Regions from separate parts of the Mesobacillus sp. S13 genome, predicted to be linked through region 4. Evidence: predicted binding sites of a transcription regulator. Region 4 holds the regulator's gene; each other region holds the start of a gene.
What was found. The regulator Rex, encoded in region 4, represses fermentation and respiration genes when NADH is low (regulators of the CRP and FNR family bind a similar motif). The targets are predictions, from matches to a motif close to TTGTGAAATATTTCACAA.
Positions count from the first base shown of each region.

Region 1: the regulator Rex is predicted to act here: its motif matches at 2,363-2,380, upstream of LGO15_RS23580 (cytochrome C).
Region 2: the regulator Rex is predicted to act here: its motif matches at 2,911-2,928, upstream of LGO15_RS23180 (AtpZ/AtpI family protein).
Region 3: the regulator Rex is predicted to act here: its motif matches at 3,706-3,723, upstream of LGO15_RS14540 (formate/nitrite transporter family protein).

Region 1 is NZ_CP084622.1:4,688,793-4,694,872, forward strand. It holds gene LGO15_RS23560 (DUF2512 family protein) at 1-349, opposite strand, end outside; gene LGO15_RS23565 (YojF family protein) at 741-1,088, shown strand; gene bshB2 (bacillithiol biosynthesis deacetylase BshB2) at 1,128-1,796, shown strand; gene LGO15_RS23575 (hypothetical protein) at 1,824-2,249, opposite strand; gene LGO15_RS23580 (cytochrome C) at 2,445-2,900, shown strand; gene nosZ (Sec-dependent nitrous-oxide reductase) at 2,920-4,791, shown strand; gene LGO15_RS23590 (hypothetical protein) at 4,879-5,439, shown strand; gene nosD (nitrous oxide reductase family maturation protein NosD) at 5,442-6,080, shown strand, end outside.
Region 2 is NZ_CP084622.1:4,605,311-4,611,390, reverse strand. It holds gene LGO15_RS23185 (S8 family serine peptidase) at 425-2,686, shown strand; gene LGO15_RS23180 (AtpZ/AtpI family protein) at 3,095-3,316, shown strand; gene LGO15_RS23175 (ATP synthase subunit I) at 3,323-3,694, shown strand; gene atpB (F0F1 ATP synthase subunit A) at 3,718-4,428, shown strand; gene atpE (F0F1 ATP synthase subunit C) at 4,500-4,712, shown strand; gene LGO15_RS23160 (F0F1 ATP synthase subunit B) at 4,972-5,490, shown strand; gene LGO15_RS23155 (F0F1 ATP synthase subunit delta) at 5,487-6,023, shown strand; gene atpA (F0F1 ATP synthase subunit alpha) at 6,048-6,080, shown strand, end outside.
Region 3 is NZ_CP084622.1:2,845,399-2,851,478, reverse strand. It holds gene LGO15_RS14550 (Crp/Fnr family transcriptional regulator) at 2-664, opposite strand; gene LGO15_RS14545 (endonuclease MutS2) at 1,435-3,363, shown strand; gene LGO15_RS14540 (formate/nitrite transporter family protein) at 3,741-4,565, shown strand; gene LGO15_RS14535 (XapX domain-containing protein) at 4,736-4,906, opposite strand; gene LGO15_RS14530 (MFS transporter) at 5,110-6,080, shown strand, end outside.
Region 4 is NZ_CP084622.1:247,821-253,900, forward strand. It holds gene LGO15_RS01405 (ABC-F family ATP-binding cassette domain-containing protein) at 1-1,378, opposite strand, end outside; gene moaC (cyclic pyranopterin monophosphate synthase MoaC) at 1,558-2,052, shown strand; gene LGO15_RS01415 (redox-sensing transcriptional repressor Rex) at 2,080-2,745, shown strand; gene LGO15_RS01420 (YdiK family protein) at 2,771-2,971, opposite strand; gene LGO15_RS01425 (CPBP family intramembrane glutamic endopeptidase) at 2,975-3,706, opposite strand; gene LGO15_RS01430 (GNAT family N-acetyltransferase) at 3,953-4,480, shown strand; gene groES (co-chaperone GroES) at 4,665-4,949, shown strand; gene groL (chaperonin GroEL) at 5,006-6,080, shown strand, end outside.

The DNA of each region.
Region 1 (6,080 bases), 370 kb from region 4:
TCCGATTAATACGAAGAACGCGATCAGCCATATAACTATGGAAGAACCATTCCCCTGAGGCGATTAATACTGATGCAAAAAGAGCTGCGAACACAATGCCATCGGTTTGTTCGAACAACATCAATCCAAGTCCCCAAATCACGAGAAACGAAAGCGCCAAATCGGATAGAGATGCGGTAAGGTTGCTTGTTTTCGGGAGAATGAACAAGTCACCGGCGAGATATGAAATCGCCCCAAGTACGAGAGTGATGACGAGGATATCCCCTATCCCGGCAAAACTCCCCAATAATAGAAGAAGAACAGCAAATGTCATGATGCCTTTTATCAAAAGTGCCTTTGCGTGATTCATAGGCTCCCTCCTTTTTTCTCACTATTTCCATTTACTTTCCTGATTAAACACTTCCTGTAAAATCAGTGTTGATGATAATTATCGAAAATCAAAGGTAAGTTTCGAGCGTACATTTCGCTTTTAGAAGGATTTTTTAGTAATATAGATATTATTGATTTTTATAAGATAAGTGTAAGCGCCCTAGTCAACCCCAACATGCGCTGGAGGGCCTGACAGTGAAGACATTCATTGACTTCATTGATTGGACTGAAGCGTCTCGAGGGAGTCAGGAGCCTTAGCTAGACAAGCGACTCGTGGGATAAGGCGCTGAAACTGGACATTTTTCATAGAAGGCCATTCATTCGGCTAATATAAACTGAAAAACTTCAAAGCCCTGGAAGGAGGAACAAAGATGGATCCGGTGATTTTACCAGAAGTCCAGGAAGCCCTGGACCGTTTTAAAGACAAGGAAGTCTATATACATCTAGAAACGACAAATGGTGCGTACGCATCCCATAATAATGAATCATTCTTCTCCTCTGGCGCGTACATCCGCAATGCGAAGCTAATCTATGAACGCGCAAAGATTACTGGGGATGGTCCTTTCCGTACAGGATTGAAGATCCCTTTTGGCTGGGTTTATGCGGAAGGAATCACCCACTTCGAAATTGATGATAAAGGAAGGCTGCTGCTTGCCGGCCATGATTTTAACGGTAAGCTGGCTGTCGCCCTTGAGATAAGCGAAACGCCGTTTGAATAAGAGGCTTTGAAAGGCCTCACTGGAAGGAGAGATTTTACAATGGAAAAAGAGAGGCAAGTACTTGTTATCTTCCCTCATCCCGATGATGAGGCATTCGGTGTTTCCGGCACAATCGCATCCCATATCAACATGGGAACGCCTGTCACTTATGCCTGTTTAACACTTGGCCAGATGGGACGGAATATGGGGAATCCTCCATTCGCTAACCGGGAAACCCTCCCGGCAATACGTAAAAAAGAATTGAAGGACGCTGCTCGCGCGATGGGGATCACTGACCTGCGCATGCTTGGATTCCGTGACAAAACAGTTGAGTTCGAAGATGAGAACAAGCTGATCAACCTCATGTCTTCATTGATCACAGAGTTGAATCCTTCACTCGTCATCACCTTCTACCCTGGCTACTCCGTCCACCCGGACCACGAGGCGACAGGTGCAGCCGTCGTGCGTGCTGTGGAAAAAATTCCTGAAGCAGACAGGCCGAAACTTCATTGCGTTGCATTCTCGCGCAATTGTGTAGAAGAGCTCGGGGAACCAGATATCGTGCATAATATCAGCGCTGTCGCCGACATCAAACTTGATGCGATCCGTGCACACCGCTCCCAAACTGAACTGATGCTCGAGGAAATGGCTGACAAACTGAAGGAAAAGGATCCACAAACAATTGCATGGCTCAATAATGAACGCTTCTGGACCTATAAGTTTTCATGATGTACTCCACCTTTTAAAGGTGGTTTTTTATTTGCGCTTGTAGACTCCCTCAATCATCAAGCCTTTTACGAACACCACTTCATTTGCAGATTCACCCTTAATACTCCAAACAGATTCTTTAAATCCAAAAAACCTGCTTTTATCTGTTTTGCCAATCAATTTATCAATCTCAAAATTTCTTTCTCCATTTAAATAAAACTGATTATGAGTCTCATACCCAGTTTGGAATTCTTTATTGTTATAAACCAGGGTGCCACCTTCTTTAGTCGTATACACATCTAAATTTGCATCATAAATGAAAAGGATACTGACCAATAGCAATGGAGCCAGAATCAAGAAAAATCTTTTCTTCAGTTTAAACAAACAATCACTTCCTGCATCACACTGTTTTTTAAATAGATATTCATAGACAAATTCAACTAATACCCCATAAAAACCTTTTTTACGTTCCATTTTCTATACCCGTCTCTTTGTTTCTTATGCTCCCTTCTTCTGATCATGAATATTGAGCTCTTCAAAATTTAGACACATCCTGTTCAAATACCTTTCACAATTCCCCTCTTGTAATGTGAACTGCATCACACTTTTCACCCCTCATCCCCATGTACGATGTTAATGAAATCATTCAATAAGGGGGTAATGAAGTCCATGCAAAAAGCTTTAATCAGTTTTATCATAAGTGCCCTGATTGGCCTCGGACTCGGTTACGTTGCATTCGCTGTTGTTGGTGGCAGTAATGAAACAGCCACTAATGAAACCGCTTCCAAGAAGCCGGAGGAATCAAAGCCTGCGGATGACATCAAAGAAGAGAAGAAGGATGATCAGTCGTCTGCTGAAACAGTTTCTGCAGACGAAAACATTTTACAATCCAAAGGCTGCCTAGGCTGCCACTCCGTATCTTCTTTGAATTTGACAGGCGGAGCGACTGGACCTGACTTATCAAAGGCATTTGAAAATGTTGAAGGAAAGCATGGCAAACCGATTGATCAGTTCTTAAAAGAGCCTACATCAGCGGTCATGTCAGGAGTTATTGGTGGAAATCCACTAACAGAACAAGAGATTTCTGAAGTAGTCAAACTTTTAGAAGAAGCTTCTAAAAAATAATTAAGGTGGTGCAAGGTTGATGAAAAAATGGTTACCAATTGCCTCGGGACTTGCAACCGGGCTCCTGGCGGCAACAGTTTTCTTCGCTGATTTTTCTCCTGGGAATCCAGGCCAGGCGGTCGCGGACAACAGCAAAAACAAGACGAATGCTGAAAAGGTATACGTGCCGTTCGGTGAAAAGGATGAATACTACTTATTTGCATCAGGCGGACACTCAGGACAGATGTTTATTTATGGCGTGCCATCCATGAGGCATATCAGGACAGTGCCGGTATTCAGCCCGGATTCGGCAACAGGATATGGCTTTGATAAACACTCCAAAGAAATGATGGGCGGTTTTACCTGGGGAGATCTTCACCACCCGGCTTTTTCAGAAACAGATGGTGATTATGACGGCAAATACATGTTTGCGACCGATGTCGGCAACAGCCGCGCAGCCGTCATGAACCTTGAAACATTCACTGTCAAGGACATCATTGATGTACCGAATACAAGCGGCCCTCACTGTGCAGCGTTTGTTACTGAAAACACTGAATATATGTTCCTGCCAACCCGTTTCGCAGTGCCAATCGGAAGAGAGTATGCACCGCTTGACGACTATAGCGAAAAGTACCGCGGAGTCATGTCAGCTGTCACTTTCGATGAGAAAAACGAGAAATTGAACATTGCCTACCAGGTCGCCCTTCCGCCTTGGTCCTATGACCTCTCAGATGCAGGGAAAAAGGTATCCAAGGATTGGGCAGTCATGACCACTTATAACACCGAAGAAGCCACTACCAACCTGGAAATCAATGCTTCACAGGCAGACCGGGACTTTATCGTCCTTTTCAACTGGAAAGAGCTTGAGCAAATGGTAAAGGACGGACAATATGATGAAGTGACCGGCCAGAAAATGATATTCCCAGAAAAACATAAAGGCGGCATGTACCTTGTTCCAGTCGCAAAATCGCCGCATGGTGTAGATGTAACTCCTGACGGCAAGCACTTTATTGCCTCTGGTAAGCTGGCTCCGGCCATGACTGTATTCTCTTTTGAAAAAGCATTCAAGGCAATAGAAAACAAGGAATTCGCCGGGGAACGGAATGGGATTCCAATCATCAAATACGAGTCTGTCATGGAAAAAGAAGTGAACCCAGAAAACGCGCTCGGACCGCTTCATACTCAATTTGATGATCAAGGCATGGCTTACACAACGATGTTCATCTCATCTGAAATCGTAAAATGGGATCCGAAGACTGGTGAAACATTGGATCGCGTGCCTGTACAGTACTCTCCTGGACATTCTGTCGCAGCTGAGGGGGATACAGTTGCACCAGATGGAAAATACCTCATTGCATTGAACAAAATTGCGAAAGACAGCTATCTATCCGTGGGTCCTTCCCACCCTGAATCCATGCAGCTGATCGACCTGCGCGGCGACAAAATGGAAGTCATCCAGTCTGCACCGGTCAACCCTGAACCGCACTATGCACAGATGATCAAGGCAGATAAAATCAAAACGATTACCGTTTATCCAAAGGATGAAAAGGACCCTGATGCTGTTTACAGCCAGGAAGAAACCCGCATCGAACGGAAAGGCAATGAAGTCCATGTCTACGGAATTGCGATGCGCTCGAAATTCATTTTTGACGCAAAAGCGGAACGACCAGACCAAATCGAAGTCAAAAAAGGAGATAAAGTCTTTATCCACCTGACAAATATCGACTTTGACCAAGACATTACCCACGGCTTCGCCATCAATGGATACGATTTGAATATTGAAGTTCAGCCTGGACAGACAAATACAGTGGAATTCACGGCAGATAAAGCAGGGACATTCCCGATTTACTGTACGAACTTCTGCTCCGCGCTGCACCAGGAAATGACCGGATACTTCCTGGTAAAACCTTAATTTCATTGCAAAACTGGTGAAGGGTATCAGCCTCTAAAGTTGATACCCTCACACCTTTTCATTTTTTAACAGAAAGGCGTGATACTCTTGGCTGGAAAAAAACTCTCGATTCTTTCTTCCGGTTTGATCGCAGCCGCTGCTGCATTGATTGCCGCTTCCTTATTTTTTCCCTGGTGGGGCATGGAATTCTTTGCTCCGCAATATCCAGAAGGTTTGAATATCATTGTCTATCCAGACAAACTGGAAGGAGAAATTGATATCGTCAATGGGCTCAACCACTACATTGGCATGAAAGGATTCAGCGAAGAAAACTTTCCAGAGTTTACCTATCTTAAATACTTGATTGGCGGATTAGCCTTACTAACTATGATCACAGCTATTCTCAGAAGGAAAACAGTTCTTTATTTCCTGATCGGACTATTTTCAATTGGAGGTTTATTAGGTATTTGGGATTTGCGCCGCTGGCTTCATGATTTTGGAACAGATTTAAGCCCAACCGCTCCGATAAAAGTAGACCCATTTGTTCCACCGATCATTGGTGAGAATACGCTCGCGAATTTCATTACAAACAGCTACCTTGGCACTGGTTCCTTTTTAGTATTAGCAGCATTCATCCTGATTCTCATTCCCCTTTGGAAGGATCGTTGACCATGAATAAATTCCTTTGGCTGCTCTTGCTCCTTTCCGCCATTTCCTTTCCGGATAAGGGGGCGGCAGCAGAAAACTTGCAGGCCGTCATTGATTCAGCCAAAGACGGAGCAATCATTCAGCTTGAAAGCACTACTTACAATGGAAATATTGTGATTGATAAGCCACTCTCACTTATTGGAAAGAACGGGACTGTCATTGAAGGAGAAGGCAATGGAAATGTCATTTCTGTTCGTGTTCCTGGTGTCACTATATCAGATCTAAAAGTCATAAAAAGCGGAATGGACCGGAACAGCTCAGAAGAATACGCAGCGATCAAAGTTTATACAGATGGGAACCTCATCCGGAATATCAGGATTGAACAATCCTTCCACGGAGTTTATTTAAGCAAAGCACATGAAAATACCATTGAAAATGTCAGTGTAACCGGCCTTGGCAAAGGAGAAATAGCGGCCCAGGGCAATGGCCTGCATGTTTATTATTCCAATGGAAATCTATTAAAAAACAATCACATCGAAGGCACAAGAGATGGAATGTTTTTCGATTATGCAAATGACAATAAAGCCCTAAACAATAAAATTACGAAAACACGTTACGGTCTGCATTATATGTACTCAGACCGCAACGAATTTCAAAACAAC
Region 2 (6,080 bases), 450 kb from region 4:
TGAACACGAGCATTATTTCTTTAAAAATAAGGGTAGTTTTTCCGGTTAGCTAATCAAAATCAACTAATTTTGTCTTTTTTTTAGTAGTTAACCGTAATACCTCCGCTTATTTCTGCTTCCAAAGCTTCCCCCGTATACAGTAGCCGGAAATTCTCCGCTTATGAGATCTCATACGCACTCGAAAATCAACAATGAAAGAGGACTAGCCGTTTAAAAATAATAATTGCACGGATATCAATCATAATTGCACAGACATCAGTAATAATTGCACTCTCACCTCAATTAATTGCGCGAAAAGCCACCATAATTGCACGATAAACCTAAGGAATTGCACCATCACCCTATTTTTGGAAGTATATAAGAAGCCCCCGATTGCAACCCTAAACGGAAAAAGGGGGATTCCGTCTTGATCAAGCGTTCTCTAATGATTATTTTTCCAATATTGCTGATTCTCGCTGCTTTCGAGCCTCAAAAGCTGCAGCTTCCGCCGATTCCTCAAGAAGATCCCCAAACGGAAAAAATCGCAATTGTATTAACGAAGCAACAACTCAATGAACACGAAATCAACAATCAGCTAAAACCACTCAAGAACACTAAGCTTCGCCGCATCTTTACACATGCGATTAATGGATTCTCAATTAAAGGGCCGGTGTCTGAGCTGGAGAAGTTAAAAAAATCAAATGACATTCAATTTTTATCCGAAGTGAATACATACAAGGTGGAAAGCTCCGCCCATCTTCCCAACCGCTACAAACCAAGCGATAGTTTTATCGATAATTTTGAACTGATTGGAACGGATGCGGTCCATGGAATTCTTGATGAAAATGGCAATCGCCTGACAGGAAAGGGTGTAACAATCGGGGTAATCGATACGGGAATAGATTATGATCATCCTGACTTGCGGAGGAGTTTTGCCGGAGGGCATGACTTGGTGGATGGCGATGATGACCCGATGGAAACGAAGGGAGCCGGCTTCCGGAGCACCCTGCACGGCACGCATGTGGCTGGCGTCATCGCGGCAAACGGCAGGATGAGAGGGATTGCCCCAGATGCGAAACTGGTTGCTTACCGCGCGCTTGGGCCAGGAGGAAGTGGTACGACAGAGCAGGTGATTGCTGCTATTGATGAAGCGATAAAGGATAAGGTCGACATCCTGAATCTATCACTCGGAAATGACGTCAATGGTCCTGACTTGCCCATCAGCCTCGCGCTTAACAAGGCGGTGGACGAAGGAATCGTGGCGGTCACTTCCTCTGGGAACTCTGGGCCTAATCGTTGGACAGTAGGATCGCCAGGCACCGCTTCCAAAGCAATCTCGGTTGGTGCGTCAACTCCTCCTATGCAGGTGCCATATCTTAACGCAACAGGGATATCGGATAAAATCAGGCTTGAACTTTTACAGGGTTCGGACAATTGGAATATTACCCAAAGTGAAAACCTTGTATTTGCAGGCCTGGGCACGAAGGAAGAAATGAATGATGTAAGGGACAAGCTTGTTTTAGTAGAACGGGGAAAGCTTACTTTTACCGAAAAAGCGAAAAACGCCTATGAAGCTGGCGCAATCGGGGTAATCATCTATAACAACACTAAGGGAACATTCTTCGGGAATCTGGAGGAAAGCCTGCCGATCCCAGTGGCTGCAATCAGCAAAGAAGCAGGATTGGCACTGAAAAAACAATTCGATAATAACTCGACGCTGATCCGCATTCATTTAATAGAAGAAAAAGATATACTTGCTGACTTCAGCTCCCGCGGGCCGGTGACAGTCACATGGGAAATCAAGCCGGATATCGTTGCGCCTGGCGTGGCGATCAACAGTACAATACCAGGAGGCTACCTCCCGCTTCAAGGAACAAGCATGGCCGCGCCCCATGTTGCAGGTGCAGCAGCCCTGATCAAGCAGGCCCATCCAGAATGGTCACCAGCTGAGATCAAGTCGGCAATCATGAATACGGCCAAGGATATTACAGATCGAACGGGCAAAAGGTATCGTACATTCGAGCAAGGAGCGGGAAGGATCCAGTTAGAGGCAGCGATCAATACCGAAACCCTTGTCAGTCCTGGTTCCCTTCAATTCGGTAAATTCCAGCTTGCCGACAGCATGCATGAGCACAGTGCGAAACTGACTGTTAGAAATACAGGCTCTACTGCTAGGACCTATTCATTTTCCATTCCAAAAAAAGAACAGGGAATAGATTGGGAGCTTCCGATGAGTTTTACACTGAGACCGAACGAAGCGAAAGACGTGGAGCTTGCAATGATAGCCAGCCCTTCTTTGCTAAGGGATAAAATCCATGACGGCAGCCTTTCTATAGATGATGGGAAAAATAAGATCAGGATTCCATACCTTTATGTTGTAGAAGAACCGGATTACCCTCGTGTGATGGGCTTCGACTTCGCGCCAGCTGATAATGGCGAAGCCTACAGGTATGAAGTCTATTTGCCTGGTGGAGCAGAGGAATTCGGCATCGCACTTTTTGATCCAGATCAATACCGTTTCATCGGATTCCTTGATTGGGGGAGGAAGCTGGAAAAAGGAATGGTCGGAAAAGAAATACCTATGGAAAAATTGCCGGAGGAAGGGATGTACCTTGCGAAAGTATTTGCCCGAAAGCAGGGCAGGGAGAGCACGATCGATACAATGATTTTTATCAGTAAAAGTGTAAGGGCCGAAGAACATGATTGAACCAGTGCATGATGTAAAAATGCAAAGGGCGGAGAGAACGATTTAAACATTGCTTTATGTAAAAATGCTAGGGCCGGAGAAAGTGACCCCCTTTCCGGCTCTTTATTATTTTCGATTTAATTCATGCTATCATTTGGAAAAGTTGAGCTGAAATGCAATCGAAAATTAGTTTTTATAATATAATACTTAGATAGGGTTAATGGTATATATTCACAGTGAAAACTTTGTGAATTTTTTCACCCCAATGGATTGACATTGACTTTTGGCTATTGTATGCTTACAAAGGGCATAAAATGATAAGGTTTTCAATGTTGATATGCAAGCTTTTTTTGTGAAAATATTGTTTTTTCGAAAAATGATTTTTCACCCCCTGAAGCTCCCATTCTCATATGCGAGGATGCGTTTTTTATGCGCCGAAACAACCGCCACCCTTTACAAGCGATGGCACTCATGTCCGCTATACTATCTCAATTGGTAGGCTCCATTTTAATTGGCATTTTCTCCGGGAGATGGCTTGACCGTACCATTGGTACAGAGCCACTTTTCTTAATATTCGGATTGCTGATCGGATTGGCGGCAGGTGTTTATGCCATGCTCCGCCTCATCCAACACTTCTTTTCGGGAGACTAGCCATCTATGGAAATCCAGGACTTGTTTATTCGCCAGCGCAAATACATATTCACCTTGTTGTCTTTATACGTACTCGGGTACGGCTTTACAAGCTATCAATCTGTTTTTGCGGGGTTGATCTTTGGTACAAGCCTGAGCCTTTTTAATTTATGGCTGCTCGCGAGGAAAATGAACAACTTCGGGGATTCGGTGGTACAGGGGAAGAAGGTGCGATCGCTCGGCTCGATGTCGAGGCTTGCTACCGGAGCACTTGCTGTAATCGTTGCAATGGAATACCCGGATCAAATAAACCTTGTGTTTACAATTTTGGGATTAATGACAGCTTATATTGTCATTATGATAGATTTTTTTGTCCAGTCTTTTCAATCACGTAAATAGCGGGGAAGAGAGGTGAATAATTGATGCATCATGAAGCTCCTTTAGTTCCATTTTTAGGACTTTATTTTAACCTGGCAAACATGCTGATGATTACAATAGCTAGTGCTATCGTCTTCATCATTGCAGTACTTTCCACTCGTAAGCTTGCGATGAAACCGACAGGAATCCAGAATTTCATGGAATGGATCATGGATTTCGTAAAAGGAATCATCAACAGCACGATGGACTGGAAGGATGGGGGAAGATTCCATGTCCTTGGCATCACATTGCTGATGTATGTGTTTGTTGCCAACATGCTGGGATTGCCGTTCTCTGTCGTTGTCGACAATCAACTCTGGTGGAAATCACCGACAGCCGACCCAGTCATTACACTGACTCTCGCAGTCATGGTAGTAGGACTTTCCCATTATTATGGCGTCAAGCTTAAAGGTACTGCCGAATACGGCAAGGAATTTTTTAAGCCATTTTGGTTCATGTTCCCGATCAAGATCATTGAAGAGTTTGCGAACACGCTCACACTTGGTCTGCGTCTTTACGGTAACATTTACGCAGGTGAGATCCTGTTGGGTCTACTTGCAGCCGGACTTGCAACTGACGCTGTCAGCACTTTGGCGGCAGCCGTTCCAATGCTTGTATGGCAAGGTTTCTCCGTTTTCGTCGGAGCAATCCAGGCATTTATCTTCACAATGTTAACGATGGTTTATCTCTCTCATAAAGTGAGCCATGACCATTAATATATACCTGTTCATTTAATGGACAAAACTAAAAAAAACATTTTTTCATACATTAAAGGAGGAACTTTATAATGGGTCTTTTAGCAGCAGCAATCGCAATTGGTTTAGCAGCACTTGGTGCAGGTATTGGTAACGGTTTGATCGTGTCACGTACAGTAGAAGGTATCGCTCGTCAGCCAGAAGCTCGCGGTATGCTTCAAACTACAATGTTCATCGGGGTTGCATTGGTTGAGGCGATTCCTATCATCGCTGTAGTTATCGCGTTCATGGTTATTGGTGGTTAATCAATTATAAGAATTTAAGATGGCGAAGATCATTCCGCGCGAACCTTCGCCATTCTATTATGTAGGCTTCGTGCCGGTTCAATCCGGCGGAAGCAGACCTGAATTTGAATGTAAGCAATCGTTTGAAATAAAATCGGGCAAGCCCGGTATTGAAACGGGCAGCCTTTAGCGTTGGCTATTAGCCACAGGCTTTTAAGCCAGATGACGCTTGTTGGACCTTTTTAATCATGGTACAACTCTTGAAGGGAGTGAATCGAGGGTGTTAACAATGAATTTTGTATTGGGAGCGGCTTCCGGCCTTAACACTGGAGATATCTTGTTCCAGCTAGTTATGTTCCTCATCTTGTTAGCATTGCTTAAGAAGTTCGCTTGGGGTCCATTGATGGGCATCATGAAGGAACGTGAAGAGCATATTGCTGGCGAAATCGGAGCGGCTGAAAAGAGCCGTGCTGAAGCACAGAAACTTATGGAAGAACAGCGTGAAATGCTTAAGCAGGCACGCACAGAAGCACAGGGCCTAATTGAAAATGCAAAGAAACAGGGCGACGTTCAGCGTGATGAAATCATTGCACTGGCACGCACTGAATCTGACAGAATCAAAGAATCTGCGAAGCTTGAAATCGAGCAGCAGAAGGAGCAGGCTGTTGCGGCGATCCGCGAACAAGTTGCTTCACTTTCTGTATTGATTGCTTCTAAAGTAATCGAGAAGGAAATCTCTGCAGCTGACCAGGAAAAGCTCATCAATGAATACATTCAAGAGGCGGGTAATGCCCGATGAGCAACTCGACAGTAGCAAAGCGCTATGCCCTGGCACTTTTTCAACTCGCTTCTGAAAAGCAGGCTCTCCCACAGGTTGAGGAAGAGCTTCGCACAGTAAAAGAAGTTGTTGTGAACAATCCGGAATTGACTGCCTTTTTAAAGTCTCCGAAGCTTCCAAACGAGAAGAAGAAAGAGGTTTTGAAATCAGCTTTCGGATCTGTAAGCACGTATGTCCTTAATACACTGATGATCTTGGTTGACCGCCACCGCGAAGACCAGATCGCAGACGTTGCTGACCAGTTCATCGCCCTTGCGAATGATGCAAAAGGCGTGGCTGAAGCAAAGGTTTATAGTGTCCAGCCTTTGACGGCTGAGCAGGCTGAAGCACTTTCAGCTTCGTTCGCTCCGCAGGTTGGCAAACAGGCACTTCAAATTGAAAACATTGTAGATTCCAATTTGCTTGGAGGCGTAAAGCTTCGCATTGGAAACCGCATTTTTGACGGCAGCTTGCGTGGCAAGCTAGACCGCTTAGAACGTAAATTGCTAGGCTAAGATTCGTAGATAGGGGTGAAACTCATGAGCATCAAAGCTGAAGAAATCAGTGCGCTG
Region 3 (6,080 bases), 2.2 Mb from region 4:
TTCATTCGATATTACAATACTCAATCGGACAATTTTCACAGTCGATTTGTTTTTTTAAGTAGTCCAGGTTATGAATGATGATTCTTTTTTTTTGTATGGAGATGATTCCTTGATCTCTCAGTTCGCCGAGCATGCGACTGACGCTTTCTCTGGCGGTACCGCAGTAGTTTGCTAAATCCTGGTTCGTGATTGGTACATTGATGTGGATGCCGTCCTGCTTTTCCGTGCCATAACTATTGCTTAGCCTGATGAGTGTAGAATATAGAGCTCCTTTTTTTCCGTTCAACACAAGGTCGCGGAATTTAGTGATCGTTTTTCGTATATGGTCATTCATCCACTTAAGAAATTGGTAAGCGAGCTGGCTGTTATTGAACAAGGTTTGTTCCAGATTTTCGATATTAACCGCTGCTGCTTCCCCATCTTCAACCACTCGTGCATTGAATAAATATCGTGGACCGGCTGTAAAAAGGGTAAGCTCACCTACAATATCGTTGTGTTTACATAATCTTAAATACAATTCTTTCCCCTCGGCGTTCATTTTTGAGATTTGTACCTTGCCGGACAGAATGACATACATTTCTTTGGCTTCCTGCCCCTCGCGGAATAAAAAAGTTCCTTTCTTGATCTTGACGATCCTTTCCGCTGCTCTTATTAATTCACTCATCTCATAAGTTAAGTCATTTGGATTCTCTTGGCTGGCCACACAATCTCCACCTTTTTCGTTCATTGTTTATACCTAATTTAAAATGAAATATAAACAAGAGGTCAATAGAGAAAATGTGAACAATCTCTTTAGATAAGTTGTTTTTTATCTTAATTGGATAAATGTGGTTGACTAAATGGGAGTAAAGGAAGTAATCTATAGTAGAAGGAAAATTTTTATTTATTAGGGAGTATGTTTTATGTTAGGTGTCGTTCTTAACTAACCGTTAATTTCATACGGTCAATCCGGATTTTTTATAGGCCTGAGATAGGTTTATTTGATTATGCGCTGGATTGAATGTTAAGAACAATGAACATAGTAAAGCATGCTTGATATCCGTGAGCATAAGCTGTGTCCTTGTACACAGCTTTTTCTTTTGGAGAGGTTTGCCTGCAGCTTTGACTGCGAGGCATTCTTTAAGCCGCTGTGGACTTGTTCCGTAGCGGCTTTTTTATATTTTGGCTCTGTTAAAGCATAATATTGTTTTTAACTCCTGTTGATTGTAGTGGAAGGCGCGAAGACTCCTCGAAAATGCTACCGCATTTCCTTCGTGCGTGGGCCAGTTCGAAGATGCCCAATCAATGTCCTGCGGGATCAGCGAGTCATGGGGAGACCCCGCAGGCGCCTAAAGCGCCGAGGAGGCTTCCCGACTGCCCGCGGAAAGCGAAGCGCCTGGAACGAAAATCAACAGCTGAAATTAACAGAGCGTATATTCTAAGGGGGTAAAAAAATTGAACGAACAAACTTATACGGTTCTTGGTTACGATAAAATCAAGGAAGAGATAGCTGGCTTTGCATTGACAGAATCAGGCCGTGTGAAAACACGGGAAATACAGCCGTCGACGAATCAGAAGCAGATTGAATCATGGCAAGAGGAAGTTTATGAAGCAATTGAAATCCTGAATATTAGTTCCAGTGTCCCAATCCATGGTCTTGATGGGATGGAAACGATTCTTAAAGGATTCAATAAAGGAGTCCCGCTTCGGACAGAACAACTGGTGCTGCTGCTGTCCTTCCTGGAAACCTGCAATAAGATCCGCCGTTTCATGAAGGATAAGGAGTTTGCTGCTCCGAGAGTATCTGCTTATGTCTTTGGGATTGAGGAGCTTCCAGAACTGGCTGCAGAGATACAAAGGTGTATCAGGAACGGCCGAATTGATGATTACGCTTCAAAGGAACTATTGAAAGTTCGAAAACAAATTGGCATCCAGGAAGAACGTTTGAAAGAGAAGCTAAACCAGCTGTTGAAATCCTCAAAAATAAAACCATACCTTCAAGAAGCTGTCATCAGCCAAAGAAACGGCAGGTATGTCGTTCCTGTGAAAAAGGAATATCGAGGGAAGGTAAAAGGTTCGGTTCTTGACACTTCAGCCTCAGGTTCCACGCTTTTTGTAGAGCCTGAGGAAATTGGCTATTTCCAGGATCAGATGGAGTGGCTCTTTTTAGAAGAACAGGCAGAACTGGAAAAAGTCCTCTTCCACTTGACTGGTCTGGCAGAGGGAAAAGAGAAGGAAATCCGGATGGCCATAGAGACAATGGTTCATTATGATTGCCTGTTTGCAAAAGCGAAATATTGCAGGTCTATTGATGCGAAAAAAGTTGATATCCATGACGACTCAGTCATTGTATTTAATGAAGCACGCCATCCGCTTCTTGGAGAAAAAGCGGTTCCATTAAATATTGAGATTGGAACAGACTATCATGCGCTTGTCATAACCGGACCAAATACAGGTGGTAAAACCGTATCAATTAAGACGGCAGGACTACTGATATTAATGGCGCAAAGCGGATTGCTTTTGCCTGTAGGGGAGGAGAGTGCGGCGGGAATTTTTCATAAAGTGCTGGTCGATATTGGAGACGGTCAAAGCATTGAGCAAAACCTGAGCACTTTTAGTTCAAGGGTTATCAATATAATTGAAATCCTGAAGGAAGCCAATGACAAGACGCTTGTCCTTCTTGATGAACTGGGCTCAGGGACCGACCCAGGAGAAGGAATGGGTCTCGCAACAGCCATCCTTGAGAACTTGAACAATAAAGGGGCAACTATTTTTGCCACAACTCATTACAGCGAGATTAAAGACTTCGCGGATCATCATGAGGATTTCATGAATGGTTCAATGGAATTTAATTTGGAAACACTTAAGCCTACGTACCGCCTGCGCATCGGGAAAGGCGGGGAAAGCCAGGCATTCGCGATTGCGCTGAAATTAGGCATACATCCAAAATTGCTGGAACGGGCCCATCATATAACCTATAAAACGGAGCAAGATTACACATCTTTATTTGAGGATGACCCTGCTGCATTGAAAGAAAGAGAACAACAAATCACAGCAAACAGGCACAAAAGACAGAAGTCATCCAAAGTCTCGAAGAAGCCAGTCAAAGTGTTTGAGATGGGTGATAGTGTGCATGTGTTGAGTACAGGGGAATTGGGAGTGATTTTCAAGGGCCCGGACAGTAAGGGGAATTATGTAGTCCAGACCCGGGAGCGCAAGATCGAAGTGAATTATAAACGGCTTAAACTGAATCTGCCTGCTTCAGAGCTCTATCCAGAGGACTATGATTTCAGTATTATCTTTGAGTCCAAAGAACATCGAAAGCTGTTGAATAGGATGGAGAAAAAACATGTTGAAGAAAGTATCATACGAGAAGATACTTGATAGAATCGATAGAATCTAGTTCAAGTTTTAGTTGTGCATGGAGGGGCTGACTCAAAAGGTTGGATAAATTTAACTTCAAAGTCGCCTCCTTTTGTTTTAATCCCGTTTCTGGGTATACAATTAGTCAATCCTTTGGTTGGTTGTGGTGATCCCTCTCTTACTCGAAATTCAAAGTGATCTCTTGAGGGATTTCCCCTATGGATTATCTAGGGATATGCAAGTCTTTTAAAAAAACGCTTAATAAAGCGAATGTAAACGCTTCGAAAATGGACATAAACAGTTCATGGGGTTATCTATTAACAAACTCATTGTTGAGGTTTAAGATTAATCTAACAGTAAATATTGTGACTTTATTCACAAACAGAGGAGTCTTAACAATGAGCGAAAAGCCAATGGAAATAGCCATCACCACTGCGTTAAAAAAGAAAAAATATCTCCTGGAATCAAAGAGTAAGTACCTCTTGCGTGCGGCGCTAGCTGGTGTATATATCGGCTTTGGCATTATAGTCTCTTACAGGTTGGGTGAATATTTTTCTGATGCTCACTCAGCTGCAACACCTATCGCAAGTTCGATTTTTTTCGGATTGGCACTGGTTTTGATTTTGTATGGCGGGGGAGAATTGTTCACAAGCAATACGATGATGTTGACGATCAGTTCTTTGAAGAAGGAAACGACTTGGAAGGATACCATTGAAAACTGGATTGCATGTTATTCAGGAAATTTATTAGGAGCATTATTCTTTGGAATTCTTATCATGCTATCAGGACTCTTTATATCCCCGGAAAAATCTCAATATATGATGGAAACCGTGAGTATGAAAATGAACACACCGGCATATCAACTATTCTTTCGTGCCATACTGTGCAATTGGCTGGTTTGTCTTGCTGTATGGGTCCCATTCAGTATAAAAGGAGATGGAGCAAAAATAGGAGTCACAATGCTTTTGGTGTTTGCATTTGTGGTCTCAGGCTTCGAGCACAGTGTGGCAAACATGGTACTCTTTTCGGTCGCACTTTTCGTGCCGCATCCTGAAACGATCAGCTTGGCCGGCAGCGTGTATAATCTGGTGCCTGTAACACTGGGAAATATAATAGGTGGTGGATTCTTTGTCGGTACTCTTTATGTATACCTGAATGCAAAAGGGGTTGCAAACGAGGAGAATCAAACAGCAGCTCAATCAGTGTATGGTCAAAATGCATAAAAAAGTATGGAACAAAAAAATCCGCGGATTTCCGTGGATTTTTTTATGTAATCAAAACTTACCTACTCATGCAGATGCATCTGATATGTGAATTGCTCTCCAGTCAGGCTGTTATTGTATGTAAAAAATGCCTAAATGAGATTATAGAGCCATTTACATAAGCGGTCCTATCAACCTTTAAAGGAATTTAAAATCCATTCTCCAACAACCCCACCTAAATAAACTCCCACGATTCCGAGAACTCCTGCTAGAACTGGAGGTGCTGGAAGAGGTAGCTTCAGGAATTTAAAAAGAATCCCTACGATTAAACCGGCAACTAAGCTTAAAATGATTTCTTTCATGTTTTCACCGCCTCTTATGGCAAGATGGTTAATGAATGATATAGTGAGCAGACGTCTGATCACTTAGCAACATTATTTTAACATGAGTACGATAAAATGAAAACGCTTTATTTATTCTTTATATTGCATAAAACGAAATGATCTATTCTTATAGTAAAATAGTGGTAAGATATAACTCTATAACTCGTGTACGGAGGATTTAAATGGACAAGCACGTTAAGCACAATATCTTTACTTTGCAAGGATTTTATCTCTTTGTATTCTTTGGAATAGGCAGCTTATTTCCTTTATTAAGTGTCTACCTAAGTGAAGTTGAAAACTTGAATGGATATCAGATCGGCTTGATCCTGTCGATTGGTCCGGTAATTATGATTTTCTTCCAGCCTTTTTGGGGAATGCTCGCAGACATGAAAAATTCACATAATGCGCTGCTTACTTTAACGACCTTGGTAACAGGGGTTGCCGCTCTGGGTTATATTTTCTTCGATGGCTTTGTTTCGTTCATGATTATCGCAACGACTCTGGCGATTTTCCAAAGTGCTATCATTCCCTTATCAGATAGTATTTCCCTGAAGTACACAAGTAAAACGGGAGTCAATTATGGAAATGTCCGATTGTTTGGTTCACTTGGTTTTGGATTGGCGGTTTTTGCGATGGGCCGATTGTCCGAGTGGAACCCTCAAGTAATTTTCTATGCTTTCTTCCTGACCTTATTGATATCGGCAGCCATTTCAATGAAAATGCCAAAGGAACCTACAGGCCGGCCAACAGGATTATTCGCAGGCATGAAGGAATTAATACAGATGAAGAAGTTTCTTATTTTTCTAGGAGTAACATTCATGATTTTTGGCCCGAATTTAGCCAATAACTTTTACTTCAGCCTGTTTGTGGAAGACAGGGGAGGTACTTATACAGGGATTGGGATTGCCTTTCTTATTGCGGTGTTATCGGAGATTCCCTTCATGAGGGTTGCTGGAAGCTGGATTCGTAGAATAGGGCTGCTGCAGGTCGCCTTGATTGCAGCGATTGTTTCATTAGTAAGGTGGATTTTTTATTTCACAGAGCCATCACTTTCCCTTGTCTATGCATCAGCTGTCATACAGGGATTTTCACTTGGGTTGTTCATTCCTGCAGGTTTGCAGTATATCCGTGATATTACTCCACTGCATATTAC
Region 4 (6,080 bases):
TGGCCAGTGCCAAACGTGCTTTTTCGCCACCGCTAAGCGTGGAAACGATCTTTAGGACATCGTCTCCTGAGAATAGGAAGTTCCCCAGGACGGTACGGATCTCTTTTTCGGATTTCAATGGGTATTCATCCCAGAGTTCATTCAAAACCTTTTTGTTCGAGCTAAGTTCTGCCTGTTCCTGATCATAGTAGCCAATCGAGACATTAGAACCGTATTGAATATTCCCTTTAATCGAAGGCAGTTTCTCCACGATGGTTTTTAATAAAGTTGATTTACCAACGCCATTTGGTCCAACCAGTGCCGTGCTGTCTCCACGTGAAAGATTGAAAAAGATATTTTCAGATACGATGTCATTGTGATAGCCGACAGATAGGGCATCAACCTTCATGACATCGTTGCCGCTTTGTCGTTCGATTTGAAAGCTGAATGAGGCAGATTTTTCATCTCCCTTGGGCCTGTCCATGCGATCGATTTTTTCCAGCTGCTTCCGACGGCTTTGGGCACGCTTGGTTGTGGATGCCCTGGCCAAGTTCCTCTGGATAAAATCCTGGAGCTTGGAGATTTCATCCTGCTGCTTCTCATACAGTTTCATGTCGCGTTCGTAATTCGCAGCTTTCTGATTTAAGTACGAGCTGTAATTGCCAGGAAACTTTGTCAGCTGATGGCGGGAAATTTCATAAACCTGGTTGACGACTTTATCAAGGAAATACCGGTCGTGGGATACAATCAAGATTGCGCCGTTGTAGCCCTGCAAATACTGCTCAAGCCACGATAGCGTGTCAATATCAAGATGGTTCGTCGGTTCATCGAGAATCAAAATATCCGGACGGGTCAATAAAAGTTTCGCCAATGCGAGTCTAGTTTTTTGTCCCCCGCTTAAAGTGGATATTTTTGTGGAATAATCAAAAGAATGGAAGTTAAGGCCGTGAAGGACGGAACGAATATCGGCTTCATATTGGTAGCCGCCTTTTTCCTTGAACTGGACCTGCAGCAGGTCATAATCTTTTAAAACCCTGTCGTATTCTGTCTGGTTAGAAAGAATGTCAGGATCCGACATCTTTTCTTCCAATCTGCGCAAGTCTTTTTCCATCCTGTGCAGATGGTCAAAAACGGCCAGCATTTCATCCCAGATGCTTTTCTCGGATTCCAGCCCGGTATTCTGGGCGAGATAGCCAATCATCGTCCCTTTAGGACGGATGATTTCTCCGCCATCATGGGATTCATACCCGGCAATGATTTTCAGCAGGGTTGATTTTCCTGCTCCGTTCCTTCCAACAAGCGCAACACGGTCGTTGGTCTGTATTTCAAACTTTATATTCGATAAAATAAGATCAGCAGCAAAATATTTTGATAGCTGATTAACCTGTAATAAAATCATTATTTTTCACCTCTATTGCCTTAGAGATAGTGTAACCCATTAATATAGGCACGGCAATATGTGCGAACTGCTATAGGTTATATGGTATTGAAATTTCACTTTGTATTGTGAACACTGAAACAAAGTTCACACACAAGTTTGACAAAATAGTGTATCATTTGATAGAAAGGAGCTTACATATGGCAGAATTTACTCATTTTAACGAAGAGGGCAGAGCAAAGATGGTCGATGTCAGTGAAAAACCGGAGACGGTCCGTACGGCAGTCGCCCATTCAAGCATAACCGTGAATGAAGATATATATGTGAGAATCACTGAAAATAAAATGAAAAAAGGGGATGTACTGGCTGTCGCGCAAGTAGCAGGCATCATGGCGGCGAAAAAAACGTCTGAAATCATCCCGATGTGCCACCCGATTCCACTGACAGGGATTGACCTTTCATTCGATTGGGAGCAAAATGGAAATGACTATGTTTTAAATATCTCCGCAGCTGTAAAAACAAAAGGGAATACAGGTGTGGAAATGGAAGCGTTAACAGCAGCTTCAGCATGTGCGCTGACTGTTTATGATATGTGCAAGGCCGTTGATAAGGGCATGGTAATTGGAAAGACCTATCTGGTCGAAAAAACCGGTGGTAAGAACGGCGATTTCAAGAGAGAAGAAAAGTTGAGATAGAAATACGGACAGGGTGGAGGATGGAGAATGACGAATGATGCTATGAAGATTCCGCAGGCAACCGCAAAACGTTTGCCGCTGTATTACCGGTTCTTATTGAACTTGCATTCTTCAGGAAAGCAAAGGGTATCATCAGCGGAATTAAGTGAAGCGGTAAAAGTGGATTCAGCGACAATCCGCAGGGATTTTTCCTACTTTGGAGCTTTGGGTAAAAAGGGGTACGGCTATAATGTCAATTACCTGCTGACCTTTTTCCGAAAGACGCTGGATCAGGATGAATTGACGAAGGTTGCCTTGATCGGAGTCGGTAATCTGGGAACAGCGTTTCTGAACTACAATTTTTCAAAGAACAATAATACGAAAATCGAGATTGCCTTTGACGTAGATCCAGGCAAAGTGGGCACGAAGATTGGTGACGTAGCAGTGTACCATATGGATGATCTCGACAAAGTTGTCGTAGAGGAAGGCATCCAGGTGGCAATCCTGACAGTCCCGTCTGCTGTCGCACAGCCGATAACAGACCGATTGGTGCAGGCAAATATCAAAGGAATCCTGAACTTCACGCCGGCGAGGCTGAACGTGCCTTCATCGATCAGGATCCATCATATTGATTTGGCAGTTGAATTGCAATCATTGATCTATTTCTTAAAGCATTACCCGACAGATACCGAACCAACAGAATCGGCAGAATAAAAAGTAGCTCCTTCAGAGGAAGGAGCTACTTTTTCTTTATATTCTTCAATTTGAAATGAAAAAGGATCATCCTGATGCCAGAACCAAAGTCGAACGTGGCAAGAGCCACTAGCAAGTAGCTGAAGAATCCCCATCCTGAATCGTTTACATTCTGGATGGCGAAATAGGTGAATAAGCTGCCTAACAAGATGTAGACAATGCCTGAAAATAAAGGCGATTGTTTCATAACTTAGAATCCCCCAATAAAACCTTGAATTTTCTCTGCTTCTTTTATCATTCTCTCAATGTCTTCCCTAAATACGGATTGAAGCAGAACAACCATTGTATTCATTGTAACATGGGCGATGATTGGCACGATGATCCGCTTTGTTTTTACATAAAGGAAAGCAAAAGTGAACCCCATTGCAGAGTACAAGATCACATGCTCTGGTTCCATATGTGCAAGCGCAAAAATAACAGAGCTGATCAATCCAGCGAAAAAGAAATTCATTTTCTTATGCAGGCTGCCGAAAATGATCTTACGGAAGACGATTTCCTCTAATATAGGGCCGATGATCGAACTGACCAAAATGACAACCGGGAACATTTCAATCAGCTTAATGATTTCCTGGGTATTCTCAGATCCCATTTCGATGCCAAGCATATTTTCGATATTGGCGGCGATTGATTGCGCGAACAGTGCGAGGAATACACCTGCGAAAGCCCAGGCGGCTGAGCTTGCTGGAGAGGACGCATCACGTAAGTCCGCATGAGATCTGCGTTCTTTCCTCAAAAGCAAAAGCACGATGACTAGTGTCAGTGAAAAGCTGATCACAAGCCAGTATGGAATCGAGAGGGTTTCCATTTCTTCCAGGCTCTTTCCCATTGCAGCACCGGTGAAGGCGACAATCGGGATGCCAATCAGGCTTGAAAGCTGCATGACTATATAGGCGATAATGATGTACCAATATTCCTTTTTCAATAGAAAAACTCCTTATCAATGCAGATAATATATGTCCTGAAATTTTACGTAATAATAAGCCGACCTGTAAAATAAAATACGAGGACAGCTTTGGTTTGGATAGACACTGTCTTTATTCTACTAATAAATGATTGGAAAGTTCAAATTGTAGGGTCAGGAGAAAAAAGGTGAAACCAAGTTTTAATCATTTTGGAATAGCACATACAGGATAAGGTGAATTATTTTTTGAAAAGGGTCGGAGGAAATATGATCTATTTGGAAACGTCAAGGCTGAAACTGCGTGACTGGTCAGCAGAAGATCTGGAGCACTTTGCAAAAATGAATGCGGACCAGGAGGTCATGAAGTATTTTGCCAATACTTTATCAGAAGAAGAAACGCATCAATTTTATCAAAACATCATCTCCGAGCTGGAGGAATGCGGCTATGGGCTGTATGCTGTTGAAGTCAAGGAGACGAAAGAATATATAGGTTTTATAGGATTTCACAGGGCAACTTTCGAAGCGGATTTTACCCCTTGTATTGAAATTGGCTGGAGGCTCAAGAAAGAGGCATGGGGAAATGGGTATGCAACGGAAGGGGCTAAGGCCTGTCTGGAGTATGGATTTAATGAACTGGGCTTTAGCAAGGTCGTCAGTTTCACAGCTGAGATCAACAGACCTTCTATAAATGTCATGAAAAAAATCGGCATGAAGCCCGTTAAGACTTTTCAACATCCTAAAGTGGATATGGGCAGTCCTTTGAAGAGGCATGTCCTGTTTCAAATAGAATGTTAAGGACGTCAGCAGAGAATTTTCCACGATTCGACAAGGGCATGGGAATCATAATTTTTTAAGAAAAAATCTTGCTTCACGCTTGCAAAAAAAATTGAGATTCATTATTATATAAATTGTGTTAGCACTCTATTGAGGCGAGTGCTAATAAAAATAATTTACATATAATTTGAGGAGGTTGTTTCACTTGATCAAGCCACTAGGAGATCGCATTATTATCGAGCTTGTTGAGTCTGAAGAAAAAACTGCAAGCGGTATCGTGTTACCCGACACAGCGAAAGAGAAACCTCAAGAAGGTAAAGTCGTAGCTGTTGGAACTGGCCGTGTCCTTGAAAGCGGCGAGCGTGTTGCTCTTGAAGTTGAAGTCGGAAACCGCATTATCTTCTCAAAATACGCAGGCACAGAAGTGAAGTACCAGGGAACTGAGTATCTGATCCTACGTGAAAATGACATTTTAGCAGTAGTAGAATAATCACTGCGATTATAAACAGAACTTTAAATTAAAAAATCTGAGGAGGTTTTTCTACAATGGCAAAAGAAATTAAGTTCAGTGAAGAAGCACGCCGCGCGATGCTTCGCGGGGTAGATTCTCTTGCAAATGCAGTAAAAGTAACTCTTGGACCAAAAGGACGCAACGTGGTTCTTGAGAAGAAATTCGGTTCACCTCTTATCACGAACGATGGTGTAACAATCGCGAAAGAAATCGAACTTGAAGATGCATTCGAAAACATGGGTGCTAAGCTTGTTGCTGAAGTAGCAAGCAAGACGAACGACGTTGCTGGTGACGGTACGACTACGGCAACAGTTCTTGCTCAAGCGATGATCCGTGAAGGTCTTAAGAACGTAACTGCTGGCGCTAACCCAATGGGCATCCGCAAAGGTATGGAAAAGGCTGTTATTACAGCTGTTGAAGAGCTTAAGGCTATCTCTAAGCCAATTGAAGGCAAAGCTTCTATCGCACAAGTTGCGGCAATCTCTGCTGCTGACGAAGAAGTTGGCCAATTGATTGCTGAAGCTATGGAGCGCGTTGGCAACGACGGCGTTATCACAATCGAAGAATCTAAAGGCTTCACGACAGAATTGGATGTTGTTGAAGGTATGCAGTTCGACCGCGGATATGCATCTCCTTACATGGTAACTGATTCTGATAAGATGGAAGCAGTTCTTGAAAATCCATATATCCTGATTACTGACAAGAAGATTGGCAGCATCCAGGAAATCCTTCCTGTCCTTGAGCAGGTTGTACAGCAAGGCAAGCCATTATTGCTTGTTGCTGAAGATGTTGAAGGTGAAGCACTTGCTACATTGGTAGTCAACAAGCTTCGCGGAACATTCAATGCAGTAGCTGTTAAAGCTCCTGGCTTCGGTGACCGCCGTAAAGCTATGCTGGAAGACATCGCTGCATTGACTGGCGGTGAAGTGATCACTGAAGAGCTTGGACGCGACCTTAAGTCTGCTACAATCACGTCTCTTGGACGCGCTTCTAAAGTTGTGGTTACTAAAGAAAACACAACAATCGTTGAAGGTGCTGGAGACAGCGCTGCTATCGAAAGCCGCGTGAACCAGATCCGCGTTCAAATGGAAGAAACAACTTCTGAATTTG